One region of the Steroidobacter cummioxidans genome, then DNA from elsewhere that is predicted to be linked to it. Evidence: riboswitches for the same ligand, from Rfam matches in the RefSeq annotation. Region 1 holds a riboswitch; the other holds the start of a gene.

The links. A riboswitch is a leader RNA that binds a small molecule or an ion and turns the genes downstream of it on or off. The one in region 1 is predicted to bind thiamine pyrophosphate.
Region 2: another riboswitch for thiamine pyrophosphate. It lies ahead of D0550_RS05105 (TonB-dependent receptor); the one in region 1 lies ahead of thiC (phosphomethylpyrimidine synthase ThiC).

Annotation. Positions count from the first base shown of each region.
Region 1 is NZ_LSRW01000025.1:7,280-19,017, forward strand. Features, by position in the region: gene D0550_RS14815 (endonuclease) at 1-144, opposite strand, end outside; gene wrbA (NAD(P)H:quinone oxidoreductase) at 567-1,169, opposite strand; gene D0550_RS14825 (acetyl/propionyl/methylcrotonyl-CoA carboxylase subunit alpha) at 1,278-3,245, opposite strand; gene D0550_RS14830 (carboxyl transferase domain-containing protein) at 3,262-4,866, opposite strand; gene D0550_RS14835 (TetR/AcrR family transcriptional regulator) at 4,986-5,597, shown strand; gene D0550_RS14840 (secondary thiamine-phosphate synthase enzyme YjbQ) at 5,602-6,021, shown strand; gene D0550_RS14845 (MFS transporter) at 6,155-7,387, shown strand; gene D0550_RS14850 (HD-GYP domain-containing protein) at 7,356-8,525, opposite strand; TPP riboswitch at 8,779-8,896, shown strand; gene thiC (phosphomethylpyrimidine synthase ThiC) at 8,986-10,743, shown strand; gene thiO (glycine oxidase ThiO) at 10,748-11,738, shown strand, end outside; gene thiS (sulfur carrier protein ThiS) at 11,727-11,738, shown strand, end outside.
Region 2 is NZ_LSRW01000006.1:143,884-155,621, forward strand. Features, by position in the region: gene D0550_RS05080 (DUF3025 domain-containing protein) at 1-632, opposite strand, end outside; gene D0550_RS05085 (HDOD domain-containing protein) at 893-2,479, shown strand; gene D0550_RS05090 (phosphotransferase) at 2,481-3,290, opposite strand; gene pnuC (nicotinamide riboside transporter PnuC) at 3,297-3,917, opposite strand; gene D0550_RS05100 (YkoF family thiamine/hydroxymethylpyrimidine-binding protein) at 3,928-4,179, opposite strand; gene D0550_RS05105 (TonB-dependent receptor) at 4,179-6,350, opposite strand; TPP riboswitch at 6,422-6,545, opposite strand; gene D0550_RS05110 (PhzF family phenazine biosynthesis isomerase) at 6,649-7,554, shown strand; gene fusA (elongation factor G) at 7,851-10,007, shown strand; gene D0550_RS05120 (serine hydrolase domain-containing protein) at 10,177-11,205, opposite strand; gene D0550_RS05125 (ATP-binding cassette domain-containing protein) at 11,271-11,738, opposite strand, start outside.

The sequences.
Region 1 (11,738 bases):
AAACGTGCCGATTTGCCCATTGTGGTTCTGGTCGTGATAGACGTTCTGCCGCAGTTGGGTTTTGGCATGTTCGAACGTAGGTGGCGGCGCGGCTGTTGCAAGCGGTGATACAAGGCATAGGATCAGAACGAGAAGCTTGCTCAATGGGAGTACTTGCTGTTGTTGGATTGCGAACGGGTAGGCCACGATCGCTGTGCCAGCTCGATCGTGAATGGGTTTGTTTGAGGGCCGTCGGGCACTTCAGCTGCCGGCCATTGGCGCAGGCATCGAGGACGAAGTCATAAGTTGGGATATGAAGAGCGAGACGTACCGCTGCACGATCGCGGCGCCATTTCTCTGCAGATTTGGATGAATTAGTTCAGCGGCAGGGCGCGCGTGAGTCAGACCAAGCAATACTCAGCAGGCCGCTGGGAGTTGTCAATGGAAGGATGGGGGAGGAAGAGTTTCAATGACCTGAGTGTCGTTCAGGTTTTCCCCGCTTACCGCGCATGATCGCACGACCTGAAACGCTGGCGACACCGAGGCTGCTCGTCCCAGCAATGTCGCGTCAGCGGACCTCCCGACGCCTAGCGCCCGGCAACCTTCGCCGCGATCTCCGCGACGTGCTTGCCTTGATAGCGCGCACCGTCGAGCTCGACCTTCGACGGTTGGCGGCTGCCATCGTTGCCGGCGATCGTCGACGCGCCGTAGGGTGAATTGCCCATCACTTCGCTGGTGCCCATCTGGCCTTGGAACGAGTAGGGCAGGCCGACGATGATGAAGCCCAGGTGCAGCAGCACCGGATGAAACGTGAGGATGGTGGATTCTTGACCGCCGTGCTGGGTGTTCGAGGAGGAGAACACCGAGCCGACCTTGCCGACCAGTGCACCGCTCATCCACAGCGAGCCGGCCTGGTCGATGAAGGACTTCATCTGCGCCGTCATGTTCCCGAATCGGGTGCCGGTGCCGAAGATGATGGCATCGTACTGGGACAGCTCCTCGACCTTGGCGATCGGCGCGGGTTGGTCCAGTTTGAAGCCGGATTTGCGTGCCAGATCTTCGGGCACCGTCTCGGGGACTCGTTTGACGTCTACCTGTGCGCCAGCGGAGCGGGCACCTTCGGCGACCGCGTTGGCCATCTGTTCGATATGGCCATACGAGGAGTAGTACAGAACCAGTACCTTTGCCATGACACTCTCCGAGCCGACGCGAGACTCGTGGAACGCGAGGCCCGCGCTTAGGTTCCAGTGTCACCGATGGCACGTAGCATTTTCATGGATACGTGCGCATCGTGAGCGCTAGGTGCTGGCTTGAAAGTCCACCAGCGGCACGCCTTCTTTGACCTGATCGCCGGCATTGCACAGATAGCCCACCAGCTTGCCCTTGCTCGGAGCGAACACGGTCAGCTCCATCTTCATCGCTTCCATGACGAGCAGCGGTGCACCCTTGTCGACCTGCGCGCCGGGCTCGGCGAGCAGGGCAATGATCTTGCCAGGCATCGGCGCGGTCAGTCCGCCCTGGGCTTCCTCGGTCTCGCCGGCGTGCACCAACGGATCGACGTAGGTCAGCACGTGCTGTTGGCCGCGCAGGAACACGTTCATCTGCTCGCCGGACTTCACGACGGCCGTGTTGATGTGACGCTGGCCGATCGTGATACGCAGATCGGCATCCGACGTGCGTTGTACACGTGCCGGCTCGTCGCCGACGAGATAGCCGGTTGACGTGTAGCGCAACGAAACGGTCGCGCTCTGTTCGCCGGCGGCGAACTGCAGCGATCGATTCTGTGTGCCGTTGATGCGCCAGCCATCGGCGACGCTCCAGGGAGAGCTCGACTGGGCCACCTGTTCGCGCTCAGCTGCAACCTGCGCAAGTGCGGCGACCTCGAAGATTTCCTTCGGCAACTCGGATGCGGTGGGAATCAACGTAGCGCGCTCGCGTTCGATCAGGCCCGTATCGACGCGACCTTCGCGGAACGCCGGATGGCCGACGAGGCGCGACAGGAAGTTCACGTTGTGTCCGACGCCGACGATGCGCGTCTCGGCCAACGCACCGAGCATGCGCTCGATGGCCGCTTCACGCGTGCGATCCCAAACGATGAGCTTGGCGATCATCGGGTCGTAGTGCGGCGTGATTTCATCGCCTTGCTCGACGCCGGTGTCGAGCCGCACGTGAGCGGAAGGCGCGGGTGTCTTGAAATAAGCCAGGCGGCCGACTGAAGGCAGGAAGCCTTTTTCGGGCTCTTCGGCGTAGATACGGACTTCGATGGAGTGGCCGTTGAGCGGCACTTGCTCCTGCGTCAACGGCAGATTCTCGCCCGCGGCGATGCGCAGCTGCCATTCGACCAGATCGAGGCCGGTGATCATTTCAGTGACCGGATGCTCGACCTGCAGGCGCGTATTCATTTCCATGAAATAGAAATTGCCCTGCGAGTCCGCGATGAACTCGACAGTGCCGGCGCCGACGTAGCCGACGGCCCGTGCGGCGTCACACGCGGCTTTGCCCATCGCCGCGCGCTGGGTGGCATCCACGCTGGGGGCGGGCGCTTCCTCGACGACCTTCTGGTGTCGACGCTGCGCCGAGCAGTCGCGCTCGTTGAGGCTGATCGTGTTGCCGGCTTGGTCGGCGAACACCTGGATCTCGATGTGGCGCGGCTGAAGCAGATATTTCTCGATGAGGACGTTGTCGTCACCGAACGAGGTGCGTGCTTCGCGCTGACAAGAGGCCAGCGCCGCAGCGAATTCATTCGGCGCGTTGACGACGCGCATGCCCTTACCGCCACCGCCTGCGGATGCCTTGATTAGCACGGGGTAGCCGATGCGATCCGCTTCGCGCTGTAACAACGCCGGATCCTGATCGGCGCCGTGATAGCCCGGAACGAGCGGCACCTTGGCCTGTTGCATGAGCGCCTTGGCGGCGGACTTGAGGCCCATCGCGCGGATGCTCTTCACCGGTGGGCCGATGAACACGATGCCGTTCTCTTCGCACGCATTCGCGAAGCCTTCGTTCTCGGACAGGAATCCGTAGCCCGGGTGCACGGCTTGGGCGCCGGACTGTTTGCAAACTTCGATGATGCGGTCGGCGCGGAGATAGCTCTCGCGCGATGCCGCCGGGCCGACGCAGTAGGCTTCGTCAGCAAGGCGCACGTGACGTGCGCCAGCGTCGGCTTCAGAGTAAACCGCGACCGTACGAATGCCGAGCTTGCGACAAGTGGCGATGACCCGGCATGCAATCTCGCCGCGATTGGCGATCAGGATTTTTGTGAACATGTTTCTTAATCCTTGCTTACATGCGGAACACGCCAAAGCGCGTATCGCTCACCGGCGCATTCGCCGCGGCGGCCAGGCCCAACCCCAAGGTGCGCCGTGTTTGTGCCGGATCGACGATGCCGTCGTCCCAGAGACGCGCGGTGGCGTAGTAGGCACTGCCTTGCGCATCGAATTGCGCCTTGGTCGGCGCTTTGAAGGCTTCTTCGTCGGCGGTGCTCCACTGTTTGCCCTGAGCTTCGAGCGCATCACGGCGCACCGTGGCGAGCACGTTCGCAGCTTGTTCGCCGCCCATCACCGAGATCTTCGAATTCGGCCAGGTCCACAGGAAGCGAGGCGAGTAGGCGCGACCGCACATGCCGTAATTGCCGGCGCCGTAGGAGCCGCCGATCAACACGGTGAACTTCGGCACTTGTGCCGTCGCGACCGCGGTCACCATCTTGGCGCCGTGGCGAGCGATACCTTCGTTCTCGTATTTGCGGCCGACCATGAAGCCCGTGATGTTCTGCAGGAACACCAGCGGAATGCGACGCTGACAGCACAGCTCGATGAAGTGCGCGGCCTTCTGAGCCGACTCGGAGAACAGCACGCCGTTGTTGGCGATGATGCCGACAGGGTAGCCGTACACGTGCGCGAAGCCGGTGACGAGCGTGGTGCCGAAGCGCGCTTTGAACTCATCGAAGCGTGAGCCGTCGACGATGCGAGCAATGACTTCGCGAACATCGAAGGGCTTACGAGTGTCGGCGGGGATGACGCCGTACAGTTCTTCGGGATCGTACAGCGGCTCCTCGACGGCCTGCGGCTGAAACACGCTGGCGCGAGGGCCGAGGTTGCCGACGATGCGGCGGACCAGCGCCAACGCGTGATGATCGTTCTCGGCGAGATGATCGGCGACACCGGAAATGCGAGTGTGCACATCGCCGCCGCCCAAGTCTTCGGCGCTCACGACTTCACCCGTCGCAGCTTTCACCAGCGGCGGGCCGCCGAGGAAGATCGTGCCTTGATTGCGAACGATCACGGCTTCGTCGCTCATCGCCGGCACATACGCGCCGCCAGCGGTGCACGAGCCCATCACGCAGGCGATCTGCGGAATGCCCGCAGAGGACAGGTTCGCCTGGTTGTAGAAGATCCGGCCGAAATGTTCCTTATCGGGGAACACTTCATCCTGCATGGGCAGGAACGCGCCACCGGAGTCGACCAGATACACGCAGGGCAGGCGGTTCTCACGCGCGATCTCTTGCGCGCGCAAATGTTTCTTTACGGTGATCGGATAGTAGGTGCCGCCCTTGACGGTCGCGTCGTTGGCGACGATCACGCATTCCCGACCATTGACCCTGCCGACGCCTGCGACCGCGCCCGAGCTTGCGACTTCGCCGTTATACATGCCGAACGCCGCCAGCGGTGACAGCTCGAGGAACGGTGTGCCAGGATCGAGCAACAGGTCGATACGATCGCGGACCAGCAGCTTGCCGCGAGCAGTGTGTTTCTGCCGGGCACTTTCGGATCCGCCCAAAGCGACGGTGGCGGTCCGGTCGCGCAACTCATCGACGAGCGCGCGCAGGGCGGCGCTGTTGGCGCGGTATTCGTCGCTGCTGGTTCGCAGCTTGGAAGTAATGACGTTCATGCAACCCCTGTTGGCCGCGCGGATTCGCTGACCCGGCGGCATTGTAGGAGGGGTGGGGAAAGAAGTGAATGGTGATTCACAAAAAAAACCGAGATTCACTTCATGCTAGGATCCGGCCCATGAGCTACAAGCGATCCTTCCTCATGGAGGAGCGTCTGGCCGATAACCGGCAGCGCATCCTCAAGGCGGCGCGCGCCCTGGTCGCCGAGGGCGGGTTCAATCAGGCCGCCATCGCCGCGGTGGCCGCGAGCGCCGGCCTGTCGGCCGGGGCCATCTATCGTTATTTTCCCTCCAAGTCGGCGCTGTTCGTCGAAGTGCTGACCAGCGCCATCGATCACGAGATCGCGATCCTGCACGAGATCGTGAAGGGCGAAGGCGATGTGACCGCTCGTTTGCGCGCCTGTGTGGAGTCGTTTGCGAATCGCGCGCTCGAAGGCCCGTACCTGGCGTATGCCTTCATCGCCGAGCCGGCCGAGCAGGAAGTCGATGAGGCCCGTCTGCTGGGTCGCATTCGCTTCGGCGAGGTGTTCAAGTCGTTGTTGATCGAGGGCATCGACAAGGGGGAGTTTCCGGATCAGTCCATCGACATCGGCGCGGCGTGCATTGTCGGTGCATTCACTGAAGCGCTGATCCGGCCGATCGCTCCCCGGGGCAAGCGTGACGCGCGGACGGAACTGGTCGAGGGCATCGTAGCGTTCTGTTTACGGGCCGTCGGTGCAAAGATTTCCTAAAGTCATGCGTCAGTTCACCCAAGTTCTTTCGATTCCCACGCCTCGGCGGGGCCTGGTGGAGTTCACCCGAGAAGTGCGAGCGTGGGTGGCCGCTCAGAAGGTGACGACCGGATTGCTCACGGTCTTCTGTAAGCACACGTCGGCGTCGCTGTTGATCCAGGAGAACGCGGCGCGCGAAGTTCGCAGCGATCTCGAGGCATTTTTCGAGCAGATCGCTCCCGAAGATCCGGAACGTTATGAGCACGACGATGAAGGGCCCGATGACATGCCGGCCCATCTGCGCACGGCGTTGACCCAAGTGCAGTTGTCCATCCCGGTGCTCGATGGTGAGCCGGCGCTCGGCACCTGGCAGGGCATTTACCTGTTCGAGCATCGCCAGCGACCGCATCAGCGGGAAATCGTCCTGCATCTGTTGGGCGAGTAACGCTCCATTCGCCTGGTCGGAGCTCCGATCAAGGTGACGATCTTGTTAGAGACGGCGCGTCTCGGACTCCTTACACTTGCTTCCGACCTCGCCGGACAGTGCCGTCCGTGCGTTTCCTGTGGGGAGCATCCCGTTGAATTCTTCGGCCGAGGCTCGTGATCCTGCCAGCTGGCGGGACGAGACCGTATTTCCCGTGATCGTTGCGATCAGCTGCTGCCACCTGTTGAACGACACGATGCAGTCGCTGATGCAGGCCTCGTACCCCGCGCTCAAGGCCAGCCATCATCTGACGTTCGCGGAGCTGGGCTGGATTTCGCTGGCGTATCAGATGACTGCGTCGATGTTGCAGCCGGTGGTCGGCTATGTCGCCGATCGTCGGCCGGCGCCATTTTCATTGCCGGCGGGCACGTTGTTTACCGCACTGGGTCTGCTGGTGATTTCGCTTGCCAGCAACTTCGAATGGTTGCTGGCCGGTGCGGCCATGCTTGGCATGGGCTCATCGGTATTTCATCCCGAGGCATCGCGTGTGGCGCGCATGGCGGCGGGCGATCGTCATTCGCTGGCGCAATCGCTGTTTCAGCTGGGTGGCAATGCGGGCCAGGCGATCGGTCCGTTGCTCGCGGCACTGGTGGTCGTGCAATGGGGGCAGTCGAGCCTGGCGGCATTCGCACTGCTGACGCTGGTGTCGACCGCCATCCTTTGGAATATAAGCGTCTGGTACAAGCACCACGGCTTGCCTCGTTTGCAACGAGCGCATGCGCCGCGAAAACAGGAGTCACCGATTCCTCGCGCCACGGTCGTGCGCGGCATGACGATCCTGTTGATCCTGATCTTCTCCAAGTTCGCCTATGCGTCGAGCCTGACCAACTACTACACGTTCTATCTCATCGAGCGCTTCCACATGAGCGTGGCGGAAGCGCAGGTGCATTTGTTCCTATTCCTGGGCTCGGTCGCGACCGGCACGCTGCTCGGCGGCTACTTTGGCGATCGTTTCACTCGCAAGGCGGTGATCCGCTTTTCCGTGCTGGGCGCGTTGCCGCTCACGATCATGTTGCCGTATGTGAGCTTGCAATGGACCGAAGTGCTTACCGTGCTGATCGGACTCACCATCGCGTCCGCGTTCCCGGCCATCGTCGTGTTCGCACAGGAACTGCTGCCGACGCGCGTCGGCATGGTGTCGGGAATGATGTTTGGTTTCTCGTTCGGCGTCGGCGGCCTGGCCGCGGCGTCGTTCGGACATCTGGCGGACGTCTACGGCATCGCGCTGGTGTACAAGATCAGCGCGTGGTTGCCGTTGCTCGGCGTGCTCGCGATCTGGTTGCCCGATGCGCCGCTCAAGCGACGTGAGTTGCCCACAGATCGTTGAGGTAGCCGAAGCTCCAGTTCTCCAGCGGCTCGCGCGCCACGATCTTGTCGGTGACGCGCGGGTCCATCAGATCCACCGTCTTGGGCTCGAATGGCATGCCCGACTTGGTGGAGAAGAACAGTTTCACTTTCGGCGCGGTGAGCTTGGTGTTCTGTTCCACGACCACGCCCAATTTGCCGGAGGCCATGCGCACCAGCGAGCCGACCGGGTAGATGCCGATGGTCTTGATGAACGTCTGCAGCACGATCGAATCGAAGTGACCTTCCCACGAGGCCATGCGTGCCACCGATTCGGCCGGGTCCCAGCCCCGCTTGTAGGGCCGGTCTGAAGTGATAGCGTCGTAAACGTCGCAGACCGCGCTCATGCGCGCGATCAAAGAAATCTTGTCGGCAGCCAGAGCATCGGGATAACCCTTGCCGTCGATGCGCTCATGATGGTGACGAGCTACGTCGAGCACGCGCTCGTTGTCGACGCCGCTCTCCAGCAGCATCTCGTGGCCGCGCACCGGATGCGATTTGATGATGGTGAACTCTTCGTCGGTGAGCTTGCCGGGCTTGTTGATGATGTCCTGAGGCATCACTGCCTTGCCGAGATCGTGCAGCAGTCCGGCCATGCCGGCGTCACGGAGCATGGCTTCGTCGAGTCCCAGCTGCTTGCCGAGCGAGACCATCAACGCGCACACCGATACCGAATGCATATAGGTGTATTCGTCGGCCATCTTCAGACGACACAGACTCACCAGCGCGTGCGAGTTGCTGTCGACGGAGTCGACAATGTCATTCACCAACGGCGCGCACTCGCTCGTGTTGACGGCGTTGCCCATGCGCGCCTCGGCGAACAAAGCATTCACGGTCTCTTTGGAGCGCTTCAACACATTGGATGCGTTGTGCAGCTCATCCGCCATGGTGCGGCGAACCTTGGGTTTCGGCGCTTGCGCCGGCGGGGGCGTTGGCACCACTTCGATGATTGGAGTCTCGACCGTTTTGGCGCGTGCGACGTCCAGGCCCTTGGACGTGTCGATCCAGCACTCGGCGAGGCCCGAGCCTTTCAGGCGCGCCAACGAGTCCGCGTCCACCAGGAAGCGGGTTTTCCAGAACGAATGTTTGAGCCACGGTCCCTCGACCGAAGCCACGAACATCCCGGTTCGAACTTCAGATATAGCGATTTTTTTCAGCATGGCGTCTGGGCAGCGGTCTCGCGCTGCCTGTGCGTAATCCGTCGTCTGTGGTCCTGCATCGGCAGGCCCGACTGAAAAATTACGGTCAACTCGTAGTGGATTGTGAGAGATACGTCGCAAAGCGGACGCGGTGAAGGGAAAGGAGCAAGCGAGCACGGCGGGGTTCAGGACTTCCCCGAGGCGGTTGACTAGCGTCACTCGCAAAAGGTAACGTCGCACTCGCTAGGGGAGTCCCTATAGGGGCTGAGAGGTCATTGGCGCAGGTGCGCAGTATGACGACCCTTACACCTGATCCAGGTCATACTGGCGTAGGAAAGTGTCAGCGCGGCGCGATTGTCCCTATAACAACAATCTTTGGGACTTCGTGTTCTGCCGTACTTCGTACCCCGGGACGGCGCTGGATCTCCACCAGGAGAAACAGATGAACGCCACCACCGTCCCCGTCAGTACAGCCGCGCTGCCTGCCTCTCGCAAGGTCTACGAATCCGGCGTCTTACATCCGCACATCCAGGTGCCGATGCGAGCCATCAAGCTGCATCCGTCGGCCAACGAGCCCGACGTATTCGTCTACGATTCCTCCGGGCCCTACACCGATCCGCGCGCCAATATTCAAATCGAGCGGGGACTGACACGCATCCGCGAGCCTTGGATCCTTGCTCGTAACGATGTGGATCGCCACATTGGTACGCTCACCAATGACTTTCCGCTCAAGCAACTGCCGTTGCGTGCCAAAGGCGGTGCGGCCGTCACTCAGCTCGCATACGCACGCGCGGGCATCATCACGCCCGAGATGGAATACGTGGCGATTCGCGAAAACGTCGGCCGCGCCAGGCTCAGAGCAGCGAGTAACCGCGACGGCAATTCATGGGGGGCCAACCTTCCCGAATACGTGACGCCTGAGTTCGTGCGCGACGAAATTGCGGCGGGTCGCGCAATCATCCCTGCAAACATCAATCACCCCGAGTCCGAGCCGATGATCATCGGCCGCAATTTTCTGGTGAAGATCAATGCAAACATCGGCAATTCCGCGGTGACGTCCAGCATGTCGGAGGAGGTCGACAAGATGGTATGGGCGATCCGCTGGGGCGCGGACACCGTCATGGATCTGTCCACCGGCAAGAACATTCACAACATCCGCGAATGGATTCTGCGCAATTCACCCGTGCCCATTGGCACTGTGCCGATCTATCAGGCGCTGGAGAAAGTCGACGGCGTCGCTGAAGCGCTGACTTGGGAGATCTTCCGAGACACGCTCATCGAACAGGCCGAGCAAGGCGTCGACTACTTCACAATCCATGCGGGAGTGAGGCTGCAGTACATCCCGCTGACGGCGAACAGGGTCACCGGCATCGTGTCGCGCGGCGGCTCCATCATGGCGAAGTGGTGTCTCGCCCATCACCGCGAGAGCTTCCTGTACGAGCACTTCGAAGAGATTTGCGAGATCTGCCGGGCCTACGACGTGAGCTTCTCGCTCGGCGACGGCTTGCGCCCCGGCTCGATTGCGGACGCAAACGATGCCGCGCAGTTCGCGGAGCTGCGAACCCTCGGCGAGCTGACTCGCATTGCCTGGAAGCATGACTGCCAGGTGATGATCGAGGGGCCGGGCCACGTCCCGATGCACAAGATCAAAGAGAACATGGACGAGCAGCTGAAGCATTGTGCCGAAGCGCCGTTCTACACGCTCGGACCGCTCGCGACCGACATCGCACCGGGCTACGATCACATCACCTCCGCAATCGGTGCAGCGATGATCGGCTGGTTCGGGACCGCCATGCTTTGCTACGTGACGCCGAAGGAACATTTGGGTTTGCCCAATCGCGACGACGTCAAAACCGGCGTCATCACCTACAAAATCGCGGCGCATGCGGCCGATCTGGCCAAAGGTCATCCAGGGGCGCGTGATCGTGACGATGCCCTGTCACGCGCGCGCTTCGATTTCCGCTGGGAAGATCAGTTCAATCTCTCGCTGGACCCGGACACCGCGTGCTCATTCCACGACGAGACCATGCCGCGCGAGGCGCACAAGCTCGCACATTTCTGCTCGATGTGCGGGCCGAAGTTCTGTTCCATGCGCATCTCGCACGAAGTTCAAGCGGCGGCGCGTGAGTCGGGCATGAACGAGATGGCATTGAAGTTTCGCGAGCAAGGCGAGATCTACGTTCGACCGACCACGGGCTGAGCAGATGCGTGTGTCGATCATTGGTGCCGGCGTCGCAGGGCTGACCTGCGCCGTCGAATTCGCCGAGCGGGGTGTTCCCACGGAAGTCTTTGAGCAGGGGGACAGCTTTGGTTCGCAAAGCTGCTCATGGTTTGCGGGCGGCATGCTCGCGCCGTGGTGTGAATGCGATCACTCGGCCGATCTCGTATCGGCGTTTGGCGAGCAAAGCCTTGCTTGGTGGACGAAGCGGATGCCGACGTTGGTGCAGCGGGGCAGTTTGTTGGTTGCGCACGGCCGCCACATTTCCGAACTGGTCGCGCTCGGTCGCCGAACGACTCGCTATGAATGGTTGGACGCGAGCGGCATCGCTGAGTTAGAGCCAGCGCTTGCGCATCGTTTCCCCAAGGGATTGTTCTTCAAGGACGAAGCTCACCTCGATCCGCGCGAGGCACTGCGCTGTCTCGCGGACAGGTTCGTCTCGCTCGGTGGTCGAATTCACTTCGGCGTCGCGAGTACCGCCCAATCCGATGGCGATCATCTCGTCATCGACTGCAGCGGACTCGCTGCTAGGGAGGCTCTGCGGGAGCTTCGCGGGGTCAAAGGGGAAATGCTGGTGCTGCGATCGAGCGAGCTCACGCTCCATCGCCCCGTGCGACTGCTCGATCCTCGAACCCCCGCGTACATCGTGCCGCGTCAGAACGGCGTGTTCATGATCGGTGCCACCATGATCGAGAGCGATGATGCCACTCGCATCACTGCACGCTCGGTATTGGAGTTGCTGAGCGCGGCGTGTTCGTTACATCCCGCGTTCGCGGAGGCGGAGGTGCTGGAGATGGGGACGCAAGTGCGTCCGGCTTTTCCGGACAACATGCCTCGCATCGTCTGGCGACGCGATCGAATTTATATCAATGGTTTCTTCCGGCATGGATTCCTGCTCGCGCCCGCGTTTGCGCAGATGGCAGCGGACGCCGTATTGACCGGCGAATCCTGTCCGCAGGTGGCTCATGAAGATCACG
Region 2 (11,738 bases), on a different contig from region 1:
GCCAGGCGCGCGGACGTCAGGCTCGATGCGATCGCATCGTCGCTCGAGTCCTCGACCAGCCAGACATGAGCCGTGATGGCTTTGCGAGGCTGCATCAGCTTTTCGAGCAGCGCGTGACCGAAGAGCGCCACCCGTGCCGATTGCCACTCGGAGCGGCGCTCCACGAAGAGCGCTTTCCAATTGCGGGAACGCAGTGCTTCGACCAACTCGATCGGTGCTTGCAGTAGCGCAGCGTTCTCATCGAACAGGGTCAGAGCGTCCCGCAAAGGACCACGAGCACCGGCAGCGCCACCCCGCGCAGTGATTTCCTCGGCATGGATCACGTTCAGGCGCCGCTTGGCCTTGGGGTAGCTGAGCCACATCAGCCCATTGAACAGATCGTGCAGGTTGTCCCGAGTGGGGACGCAGTGAGTGCGAGCGATGAAAGATTCGTAGGGCTCGCCCTCAGGCAACGCAGCCTGCTCGACGAAACGCACGCCGCTAGCGCCTTCCTGACGCGCGGCATTCAAAGCATCAGCCACCGAATCCGACTTCGCCGCCGCCAGCACAGTTCGCGCAGCTGGCACATACGGCAGCAGCCACGGAGCGGGTGTGTTCAAAGCTTCGGCCAGCGCGGCCAATGCGAGCGTCATGTGAGAAGGAGTGCCCGGTACCAGCGCCGTATTCTATGTGCAGGAAGCGCGAGCGCGAAGCGGAAGGTAATCGGCTGACACCTCCCTTCCCGATGCGACGCGCGTCTCACTCGGGCTCCCGACAGCGCGCGTCACGTATCTTCCCCACTCAAGGAAAGCCTCCCAGGGTCGATGCACTGAAGCTACAGCAAGACTAAAGCGGGATCAGCAACGCGGGCCGAGAATGCTCACCAGCCGCAGCCGCGCTGGCATCACAGACGATGACGAGCACGCCGACGCGCATTGACCATTCGCAGCCCACAGCATTGGACTCGATCCTGCGCCGCTTGCGCAGCGCCTCGGGCTTTCCGACGTTGTCGACCACCATCGTCGATATCAATCGGGTGGTCGGCTCCGAGCAGCACAGCAACCGCCAGCTCACGCAAGTCATCCTCAACGATGCCTCGCTCACCACCAAGCTGTTGCAGGTGGTGAACTCCGCGATCTACGGCCAGTATCACGGCCGGATCCGCACCATTTCCAAAGCTGTGATGATCCTGGGCTGCGATGAGGTGAGCAACACGGCGACGGCACTGGCGATGCTGCAATTCTCGCGCGGCCGACCGCAGGAAAAGTCGATGCAGGACGAGCTCATCGGCGCGTTCTTCGCCGGCGTCGTATCCAAGAAGCTGGGCCAGCGCCTGGGCATTGCGAACAGCGAAGAAGCCGTGATGTGCGCCATGTTCCAGAGCCTGGGCCGGCTGCTGGTGACGTTCTTTCTCTATGAGGAACGTCAGCAAATCCGCGCACTCATGGATAAGGACATGCCTGAAGATGCCGCCGTCCAGCGCGTGCTGGGCATTTCCTATCGCGATCTCGGCGTCGGCATGGCCCGCGAGTGGAATTTCCCTGCGCGCCTGCTCGAAGGCATGGAAATCCTGGCGACGCGCGAGATCAAGGCACCCGACACTGACATTCAACGCTTGAAGATCGCCGCCAACTACGCGAACGATCTTTACAACATCGCGCTGCGCACGCCGGCGGCACACAAATCCGCCGCTCTGCTCGCACTCAGCCAACGCTACAGCGCAGCCGTCAAATTGGACACGAAGGAACTGACGGATATCGTCGACCAGGGCCTCAAGGAAATGGCGGGACGGTCCGCAACGCTCGATCTACCGGCGGCGAACAGCCCCACACTGAGAGCGATTCGCGCCTGGAACGGCAGCACTTCGGACGATGCGGAAGCCACGCAAGCGGAAGCCGCGCCGCAGCCCGATCCGTTGACTCAATCCGTCGACGCGATCGATGAACAGCACGAGGTCGCGACGGCAGCCACCGAAACTCCGCAGCAGGCGCTCTCCGCCGGCATTCGCGATGTGACCGAGGCGCTCACGTCGGACTGCTCGTTGAACGACCTGCTGCACATGGTGCTGGAAACCATCTATCGCGGCATGGACTTCACGCGCACGCTGATTTTCATTCGCGACGGGCGCATGAACACGATGCGGGCGCGCTTCGGATTCGGCACCGATATCGAGCGCATCATTCCTCAGTGCACCTTTCCGTTGGCGTTCGCACCCGACGCCTTCCATGTGTCGATCGAGAAAGGCGCCGACATCGTCATCGAGAACGCTCAAGCCGAGAACATCGCGCAGCGGATTCCGGAATGGCATCGGCGCGCGATCCGCGCCAAGAGCTTCATCTTGTTGCCGGTAATGTTGAAGGGACAGGCCATCGGCCTGCTGTACGCGGACTCGGACAAGCCCGAAGGCATCAAGATCGATGCCGAGCAACTGGGATTGTTACGAACGCTGCGAGGCCAGGTGACACTGGCATTCAAACATTGCGCGCCCGGGCGCGCTTGAATCAGCCGCCTTCGCGCACCGCCATCCAGAGATCGCGCACGTAGTCGAACAACCAGCACGCCAGCTCCAGGCGATGCCAGGTGGTCAGCTCGGTCAGTGAGGTGTACGCACTCAGCAGCTGCTCCCGCTGCATCTTGTCGTAGTTGTGATAAACGCACACCGACGCCAGATCGAACAGCCGCTGCCCGACGCCCGCGTATTCCCAATCGATCAGCCGCAGATTGCCATCATCGGTGACATTCAGGTGGTGTACGTCGTTATGGCAGAGCGTGGCGGCGGAGTTTTCGCGCAGCTTCAATGCGACTTGCAGCGCCCGGTCTCGCAATGATTTCGTGACCAACGCCGGTTGCACGCCGCGCTCCTGCAGCGTGCGGAAATACCCTTCGAGCGTGTCGTTCAGCTCGACCCGCCGGACACCGGCCGGCGGCGGCACCCGATGCAGGCGACGAAACAACTGTCCCAGCCGCTGGATATTTTCTTCCTGGACAGCATCGGCTTCGGTCCACGTATCGCCGAGATAGCGCGTGACCAGTACTCGCTGCGCCGGATCGCACAAAAGCACTTCCGGCCCGATGCCTGCCTCGCCGACGGCAGTGAGTACCGCGGCTTCGCTCTGTCGGTCGATCTGCAAATCGTGCTCAGCCGCGTTACTGATGCGCACGACGATGTCGTCGCGCTTGGTCCGCACCAGCCAGCTTTCATTGGTGAGCCCGTGCTTGATGGGCTCGCAGGATAGAATCGCCTCGGCCGTGATGCCGAGAACCCGCGCGGCGATGTCGAGCGCGCCGGCCTCGTTGCCAGCGGGAGTCATGCCAGCTCACGTCGATGGCGCAACGGCCACCGCTTTACTCTGCAGCGCTTGTTCCCGTCGCCACACGAAATATCCACGCACCACGATCCCGAGATAGATGATGAACAACACCGTGGTGGCCAGCAGGCCCTGACTGAAGTACAGCCAGGCAGCGACGCCGTCGACCACGATCCAATACAACCAGTTCTCGATTATGCGTCGCGCGACCATCCAAGTGGTAACAATGCTGCCCCAGGTGACGAAAGAATCGAGGTACGGCGCGGGCGAGTCGGTCCATCGCGACAGGCCCCAGCCATTCAGTGCGCTCGCGATTATGACAAGCACCGCCACCGTCACGTGCTGGTTCACAGTCCACGACTCGATGCGCACGTCGCCCGACTCGGTCCGCCCGCGCCGCCAGTCGATGAAGCCGTACACGGCCATGACCAGGTAAAACACCTGCAACAGCGACTGCATGTACAGCGACGCCTGCGCGAACAGCACCAGATAAATGCTGGTGCTCAGGAACGCGCACAGCCAGCACAGCAGGTTGCGGCGGACCGCCAGCAGCAAGTAGGCCAGACCGAGCAGCGACCCCGCCGTTTCCCACGGCGAAGTCGCCAGGAACTGTTCGATGATGGTGTGCACCGAGACTCTCTTAGGCCTCGGGCACCGTGCCGCCGAGCACCTTCATCACGAACACTTTACGACCGTGCTCGGCGAAGCTGACCGCGGTCTCCTTGCCGAGAATTTCGAACAAGCGCGCATGCTCGCCGGCGATCTGCGTGCTCATGGCGTTGGTCGTGATGTGCAGCTCGGGGTACTTGTTCAACCGCTCGATGAAATCCTTGATCGGCGGAATGTAGTCGGCGTCGAGCGGATACAGACTGATCTCGATGGCGGTACGCATTACTTGAACTCCCAACGGAAAGTGACACCAAACTGCCGCGGCTCGCCGAGCTGCGTGTAGCGTTGGTTTGCGAAATCGGGCGGCTCATTGCCGAAGAAGAAGCCGCGCGTGTAGTAGTCCTCGTCGAACACGTTGCGGCCCCAGGCGTAGATGGCCCAGGTCTCGGCTTCGTAGCCGGCTTTGAGGTGCGCGAGTGTGTACGCGTTGGACCGATAATTGTTCTTTTCCGCATCCAGGTCGGGCACGTCGAAGTAATAATTGTCCGTCGCCGTCACATCGACGCGCGCCATCCAGCCCAGCGGATGACGCCACGTCGCGTTCACCGACGCTGAATACTCGGGCGCATACGCCTGATCGCGGTCGCTCAGGTCGGTCACACCATCGGGACGGAAGCCCGAATAGCGAGTGCGCAACAGACCGAGTGCACCACCGAGCTCCCACTGTTCGCCCGCACGCCAGCGCACGCTGCTCTCGACGCCCATATTGCGGCCGCCGGAAGCATTGTCGGTGAAGAGCAGATAGCTGCTCGGATCGCCGGGATTGAGCTGGGTGCTGATCGCCACCTGCATGTCGCTGCGCTTCATATAAAAGGCTGTGACATCCGCGTACAGCCGGCCCTCGAGCCACTGGCCTTTCATGCCCACGTCGAGACCGACCAGATATTCGGGCAGGAAATCTGGCCGCACCCGCGAGGCCTCACCGAGATTGAAGCCACCGGCCTTGTAACCACGCGACACCGTCGCGAACCAGCGCAAATGATCGCGCGGATCGAAATAGATCGTCGCCTGCCCGCCCCACATGGTGTCCTTCGCGGACAGATCAAGGGCAGTCACATCCTCGTCGTCGCGGCGACGATCGGTGTAGTCGGCATCGCGCTGCTCGCCGCGCAAGCCAAATGACCAACCCCATCGCTCGCTGAACGGTGCGCCGACTTGCGCGTACACAGCGAGATTCTGTGCGTCGTAATCGCTCCTGAGCGCCTTGTCGGTGGTGCCGGAGTATTCGGGGAAGAAAGGATCGGTGTAGATGCCTTGTGACGTGTAGTTGAGCTGCTCATCCACGTCGAGACCATAAACACCGGCAACCCAGGTCAGCCCATGCGGCGATGCTGCCTCGTCGGAAGTGATGCGCGCCTCGAAGCTGCGGCCGCGACGCTGGCGCTGCTGAAGATCGAAATAATCGTAGGTGTACGGCGCCCAGCTCTGCGTGTTGCCCCAATCGGCATCGAAGCTGTAGTCGGTCTTGCTATCGGACAGCGTTGCAGTCAGCGTCAAACGTCCGAGCTGGCCGGCCGATGTATCGACGCGCAGCGCCGCGCCATCGGATCTCTGCGCATCCTTGCCCGGTCGATCGGCGAGTGACACGCGAGAATTGTCGATCGACCACGCGTCGTAGCCGTTATTCAGATTCGCGTGCAGCCAGGTCAGATCGACAGTCGTGCCTTCGCTCGGACGCCAGCGCCATTTAGCGCGCGCCGTCAGCTCGTCGCGATCCATCGTGTCATCCCGACCTAGATAACCATCCTTGCGGAAACCGTCGCTGCGAAACTCCTGAACCGACACGCGCCAGGCGGAATTCAGCGATTCGACCGGCCCGGTCGCGACCGCGCCGATGGATTGGCTGTTGTACTCACCGATCGAGGCTTCCGTGGAAAAACCAAATTGGTCTTCGGGATCGCGGCCGCGCATCACGATGAGACCGCCGAGCGCATTCGCGCCATAGTGCAAGCCTTGCGGCCCACGCAGCACTTCGATGCGATCGACATCGAACGTCGTGGCGGGCATGCCCATGCCGCTGAAGTCGATGTCGTCGATCAGAAATCCCACCGAAGGATTCGGTGCGCCCTGCCACTCCTCGCGCTCACCGATGCCGCGAATCTGGAAGAAACGCGGACGTGACGTGCCGCTCGCAAAAGACAGATTCGGCACCGCCGCGAGCACATCTTCGAAATGCTGGCGACCGCCGTCGCGCAAGGTGGTCGCGTCGAGCACGGTCACGCTGACCGGCGCTTCGACCAGAGATTGCTGACGGAGTGTCGCGGTGACGACCACCTCTTCGAGCACATCCTGCTCGGCGGCGCCGGCAGCGCCCGCCAGCACGGTGGTCAACGCGAGAGAAACGATCGATGCCCGGGTACATGTCCCGAGACTTTTTTGTTTGACGATGAGCATGGCCAGATCCTCTAACGAGAAGAATCCGGCGCGAACGGGATAAAGAGCGGGGAAATGAACGGACACCCGACGTGATGTCCACGACCTGCTCCCTACGCCGGTACTAACCGGATCAGGTTCAACGGGTTTACCAATGAGCCGGCGTACGGCGGTTGGCATCTCGGGCCCCAGTCAGGGCCACCCCTAAGGCGGACGCGATTGTAACAAAGAGCGTACGGGGGGTCCAAAGCGCCCCCTTTTGACCCCCCATCGCTTCTAGCGCTATAAGTGCGCTTTCGTTTTTTCTATGGCTGCAACCATGCCCAATCGACATTGCCGGCTGTTTCACGTCGACGCGTTCACTCGCCAACGCTATACCGGCAATCCCGCCATCGTGGTGCTGGACGCGGATCACCTGACCGACGAGCAGATGCAGACCATCGCCACCGAGGTGAACGGCGAGACCGCGTTCGTGCTGGAAGCCGAAGCCAACGATCACGACATGCACGTGAGATTCTTCACGCCCCGCCATGAAGTGCCGTTCGTCGGCCACGCCACCGTCGCCGCGCAATATGTGAGAGCGAAAAAGGATGGCAAGCCGGGCGGCAAGCTGCGGCAGCGCACGGGTGCCGGCATCGTCGAAATCGAGGTCACTGAAGTCGATGGCGATCTGCGGATCGCGATCACGCAGAACCCGCCGTCGCTGGGTCCTGTCATTCCGGAACATCACCGCCGCCAGGTGTTGAACGCGCTCGGCATTTCCAGCCCGAGCCTGCACGTGGATTGTCCGCTGCAGGTGTTGACCAAAGGCGGCTCGCGGCTGCTGGTGGGCTTGAAGTCCAATGAGCTGCTCGGCCCCATCAAGCCGGACTTCGAGGAGCTCGCCCGCCTCACCTCGCATGTCGGCGCCGAAGGTTATTTCGTGTTCGCGCTGACCGAGAAGGACGGGGTCGTCGGCACCGAGTCGCGGATGTTTGTTCCGGCGCTCGGCATCCGCGAAGACGCGGTCAGCGGCAATGCCCACGGCATGCTCGGCGTCTATCTGGTCAATCACGGCCTCATGACCCCGAAGGACGGACGGGTCGTGTTCCAGGGCCGCCAGGGCATGTGGATGCGCCGCCCCGGCATGGTCGAGGTGGAGATCGAGTCGTCCGGCAAGGTCGCGCAGTCGGTCCGCATCGTCGGCGACGCCGTGATCGTGTACGAGGCGGATATTCAGGCTTGATCGGCCAGAAAGCGCCCGCAAATCCCCTACCTCGGCCCGTTTCCTGAACATTTGGGCCCTCGCCGCTACGGCGGGGCCCTAGTCCGGCGCCGTCAAATTTCCGGCAATTGCCGAAAATTTTCTTTGCCTTACAACAACTTCGGCCGATTTTTCAGGTAGAATGCGCGCCCTTCGCCTGGGCGCCTCGGATGGGAGCGGCCTGGGTAATCGTATTGGCGTGGTTTTCCAGTAGAATCCGCGCCCGCCCAAATGACCCACAACCTAGCTGCGCACTGACCTTGTAACGGAAATCTGACATGCCCCGTACCACTCCCCTTGCCGATGTTCGAAACATCGGCATCATCGCCCACGTCGACGCCGGCAAGACCACGACCACCGAACGCATCCTGTACTACACGGGCCGCAAGCACACGATCGTGGACGTGCATGACACCAAGGATCTGAAGTCCTCGACCACGACGGACTACATGGAGCAGGAACAGAAGCGCGGCATCACGATTCAGTCGGCCGCCGTCTCGACGTTCTGGCGCAACAAGAAGATCAACGTCATCGACACCCCGGGTCACGTCGACTTCACCATCGAAGTGAACCGCTCCCTGCGCGTGCTCGACGGTGCCGTCGTTGTGTTCGACGGCGTGGCCGGCGTGGAGCCGCAGTCTGAAACGAACTGGCGTCTCGCCGACAACTACGGCGTGCCGCGTATTTGCTACGTCAACAAGATGGACCGCAGCGGCGCGAACTTCCTGCGCTGCGTGGACATGATCAAGAAGCGCCTCGGCGCCCGTCCGCTGCCCATCCAACTGCCGATCGGCTCGGAAGACAACTTCAAGGGCATGGTCGACCTGGTCGAGATGAAGGCGATGGTGTTCGAGTCCGACGACCGCGATGCCAAGCCGGTCGCTCATGACATCACCCCGGACCTGGCCGACAAGCTGGGCATCACCGTGCCGAGCGATCGCAAGATCCTGGCCGAGATCGAGAAGTACCGCTCCGACCTGGTCGACACCTGCCTGGAGCAGGACGACGCGGCGATGGAAGCCTATTTGAACGACGGCACCGCGCCTTCGGTCGAGACGCTGAGGAAGGCGCTGCGCAAAGGCACGCTCGCTTCCGCGTTCAACCCGGTGCTGTGCGGCTCCTCGTACAAGAACAAGGGCGTGACCATGGTGCTCGACGCCGTCGTCGACTACCTGCCGGCCCCGACCGACGTCGAAAACATCAAAACCGTGGATGCCGACGGCAACCCGGTGGGCGAGCGCAAGAGCTCGGACGACGAGCCGTTCGCGGCGCTCGCGTTCAAGGTGATCAACGACGCCTACGGCGCGCTCACCTTCGTGCGCGTGTACTCCGGCGTGCTCACCAAGGGCATGTCGGTGATGAACTCCACCCGCGGCAAGCGCGAGAAGATCGGCCGCATGGTCGAAATGTTCGCGAAGGACGCCAACCCGATCGAAGAGGCTCGCGCCGGCGACATCATCGCGCTGGTCTCGCTGGCCGAAACCGACACTGGCGACACGCTGTGCGATTCCAGCGCGCCGGTGATCCTGGAGCGCATGCGCTTCCCGGACCCCGTCATCAGCGTGTCGGTGAAGCCGAAGAACAAGGCCGACCAGGAGAAGTTCGGCACCGCCCTGGGCAAGATGGTGCGCGCCGATCCTTCGCTGTATCTGGAGACCGATCGCGAAACGGGCCAGACCATTCTGCGCGGCATGGGCGAGTTGCACCTCGAAGTGACGCTCGACCGTATTCGCACGGAGTTCAACGTCGAAGGCGTCATGGGTCAGCCGCAGGTGGCGTACCGCGAAGCCTTCACGAAGACGATCTCCGAGCAGTACGTCCACAAGAAACAGACCGGCGGCTCCGGTCAGTTCGCCGAAGTGTGGATCACGTTCGAGCCGCTGGAGCGTGGCAAGGGCTTCGAGTTCGTCGACGAAACGGTCGGTGGCTCGGTGCCGCGTGAATACGTTCCGTCGGTGGAAAAAGGCCTGCGCATGCAGATGGAACAGGGCGTGCTCGCGCAGTTCCCGACGGTGGACTTCCGAGCCCGCCTCACGGACGGCAGCTACCACGACGTCGACTCGAACGCACTGACGTTCGAAATCGCGGCGAAGGCCTGCTTCCGCGAAGCCATCCGCAAGGCCGGTCCGATCCTGCTCGAGCCGGTGATGAGGGTCGAGACCGTGACCCCGCAGGACTACCTGGGCGACGTGATCGGCGACATCAACCGCCGCCGCGGCATGATCCAGGAGCAGCTGGAGCGTGGCGCCAACATCGCCGTCGTGGCCACCGTGCCGCTGTCGGAAATGTTCGGCTACATCGGCCATCTGCGTGGCATGACCTCGGGTCGCGCCTCGTACACGATGGAGTTCTCGCACTACGATCCAGTGCCGAAGAACGTCGCCGACGTGGTCATCGAGGAAGCGGCCAAGGCGCGCTCGGCGCCGAAGGGCTAAGACGACAAACCCGCCACCGGACACCTCGACTACCCTGAGCGGGACGATCTCGATGGTCGCAAGACCAACTCAATCGAGATGCTCGCTCACAAGGTAGGGCATGGGTTGGACGGGCGGCCTCGCGCAGCTCATGATGAGCAAAGGGCGGTGTCTTCGGACACCGCCCTTTTTATTTGTCCGGCTGCATGGCCGGCAACAATCGATCTCTGAGCCAGAACATCGGCTCCAGCATGTCGGGACGGTTGAAGCGCGTGCCGGTGGTGACCATCACGGCGTTGAGCTGCGGCATGACCATCAGCAACGAGCCGCCATTGCCCTGGGCCCACCACAATTTCGTTTGCGGCAGCTTCGGATCCTTGGTGTGATCCAGCCACCACAGATATCCATAGCGCTGACTCATGTTGGGAATATTGGTGCGTTCCTGGGTCATCGCCTCGATCCACGCTTCGGACACGATGCGCTTGCCTTTGTAGGTACCGCGCGCCAGCACCAGCTCGCCAATCTTGAGTAGATCGTCCGGCTCCAACCGCAAGTGACCGCCGGTGTCGACGCCGCGCTTGCCGTCGAAGTATCGCCACTCGGCACGCCTGACTTCGATCGGCACGAACAAATATTTCAACGCGAACGCATCAGCCGACATGCTCACCGCCGCTGCGAGGATCTCACCGAGCGCGACGACATTGCCGGTGCAATAAGAAAACTCCGTGCCCGGCTCGGTGCGCATCTTCTGTTCGCTCCAGAAAGCGACCCAGTCGCGCGTGCGGTACATCTTGTCCTCGTGACCGGGCGACTTCGGATCCCAATCGTTGCAATCGAGGCCGCTGCGCATGGTGAGCAGATCCTCGAGCGTCATCGCCGCTTTGCGCGGATCCTGCTCAAAGACCGTGCGCCGACTCGGCAGCAGGTCCATGACTTTGGTTTGCACCGACGGAATCGCACCTCGATCGATGGCGATGCCGATCAGCAGCGCAGTGATGGATTTGGTCGCGGAACGCAGATCTGGCGCCCGCTTCGACAGCGTCGAGTTCACCGCGCGTCCGACGACGACGCCATCGACCTGCATGATGAAGGATTCGAAGCCGGGATGAATGCCGCTATCGATCTCGGCGGCAATTTGTTTGGCCGGTTCGAGCGCCGCTTCGGCGTGCGCGAGGCCGAAACAGAGTGATACCAGCAAACCACTGATTTTTCTGAGCACCGCGAGCCTCATCGATCGTCCGCACCTGGGCAACCGCTACTGCAGTTGCATGATGCTAGCCGATACTAATCGATGTCGACCAACTGCACTTTGCCGCCGCGGTGGATGCGCAACACATGCTTCACCGCTGGCACGATGTCTTCCGGATCGTGCACGGCCATGACGATTTGCGTTCCCCGTTCAGCCAGCTGCTCGATAAAGCCCAGCACAGTCGCTCTCACGTCGCCATCGAGGCCCGTGCAGGGCTCGTCGAGGAGTAACAACTCCGGATCGTTGATCAGCGCTCGTGCGAACAATGCGAGCCGCATCTGTCCGTATGACACTTGTCTCGGGCCGCGACCGCGCAGATGTTCGATGTTGAAGAACTTCAGCCAGCGAGCGGCGGCTTTGCGATCCGCCGCGCTCGGCGCGTCATTCAGGCCGACGCTGGAGTAGCGGCCGGAGATGACGATCTCTTCGATCGACGTGACCAGAAAATGATCCGCCTGCAGCTCCGGCGATACCCAACCGACGCGATGTTTCCAGGCCGCGAT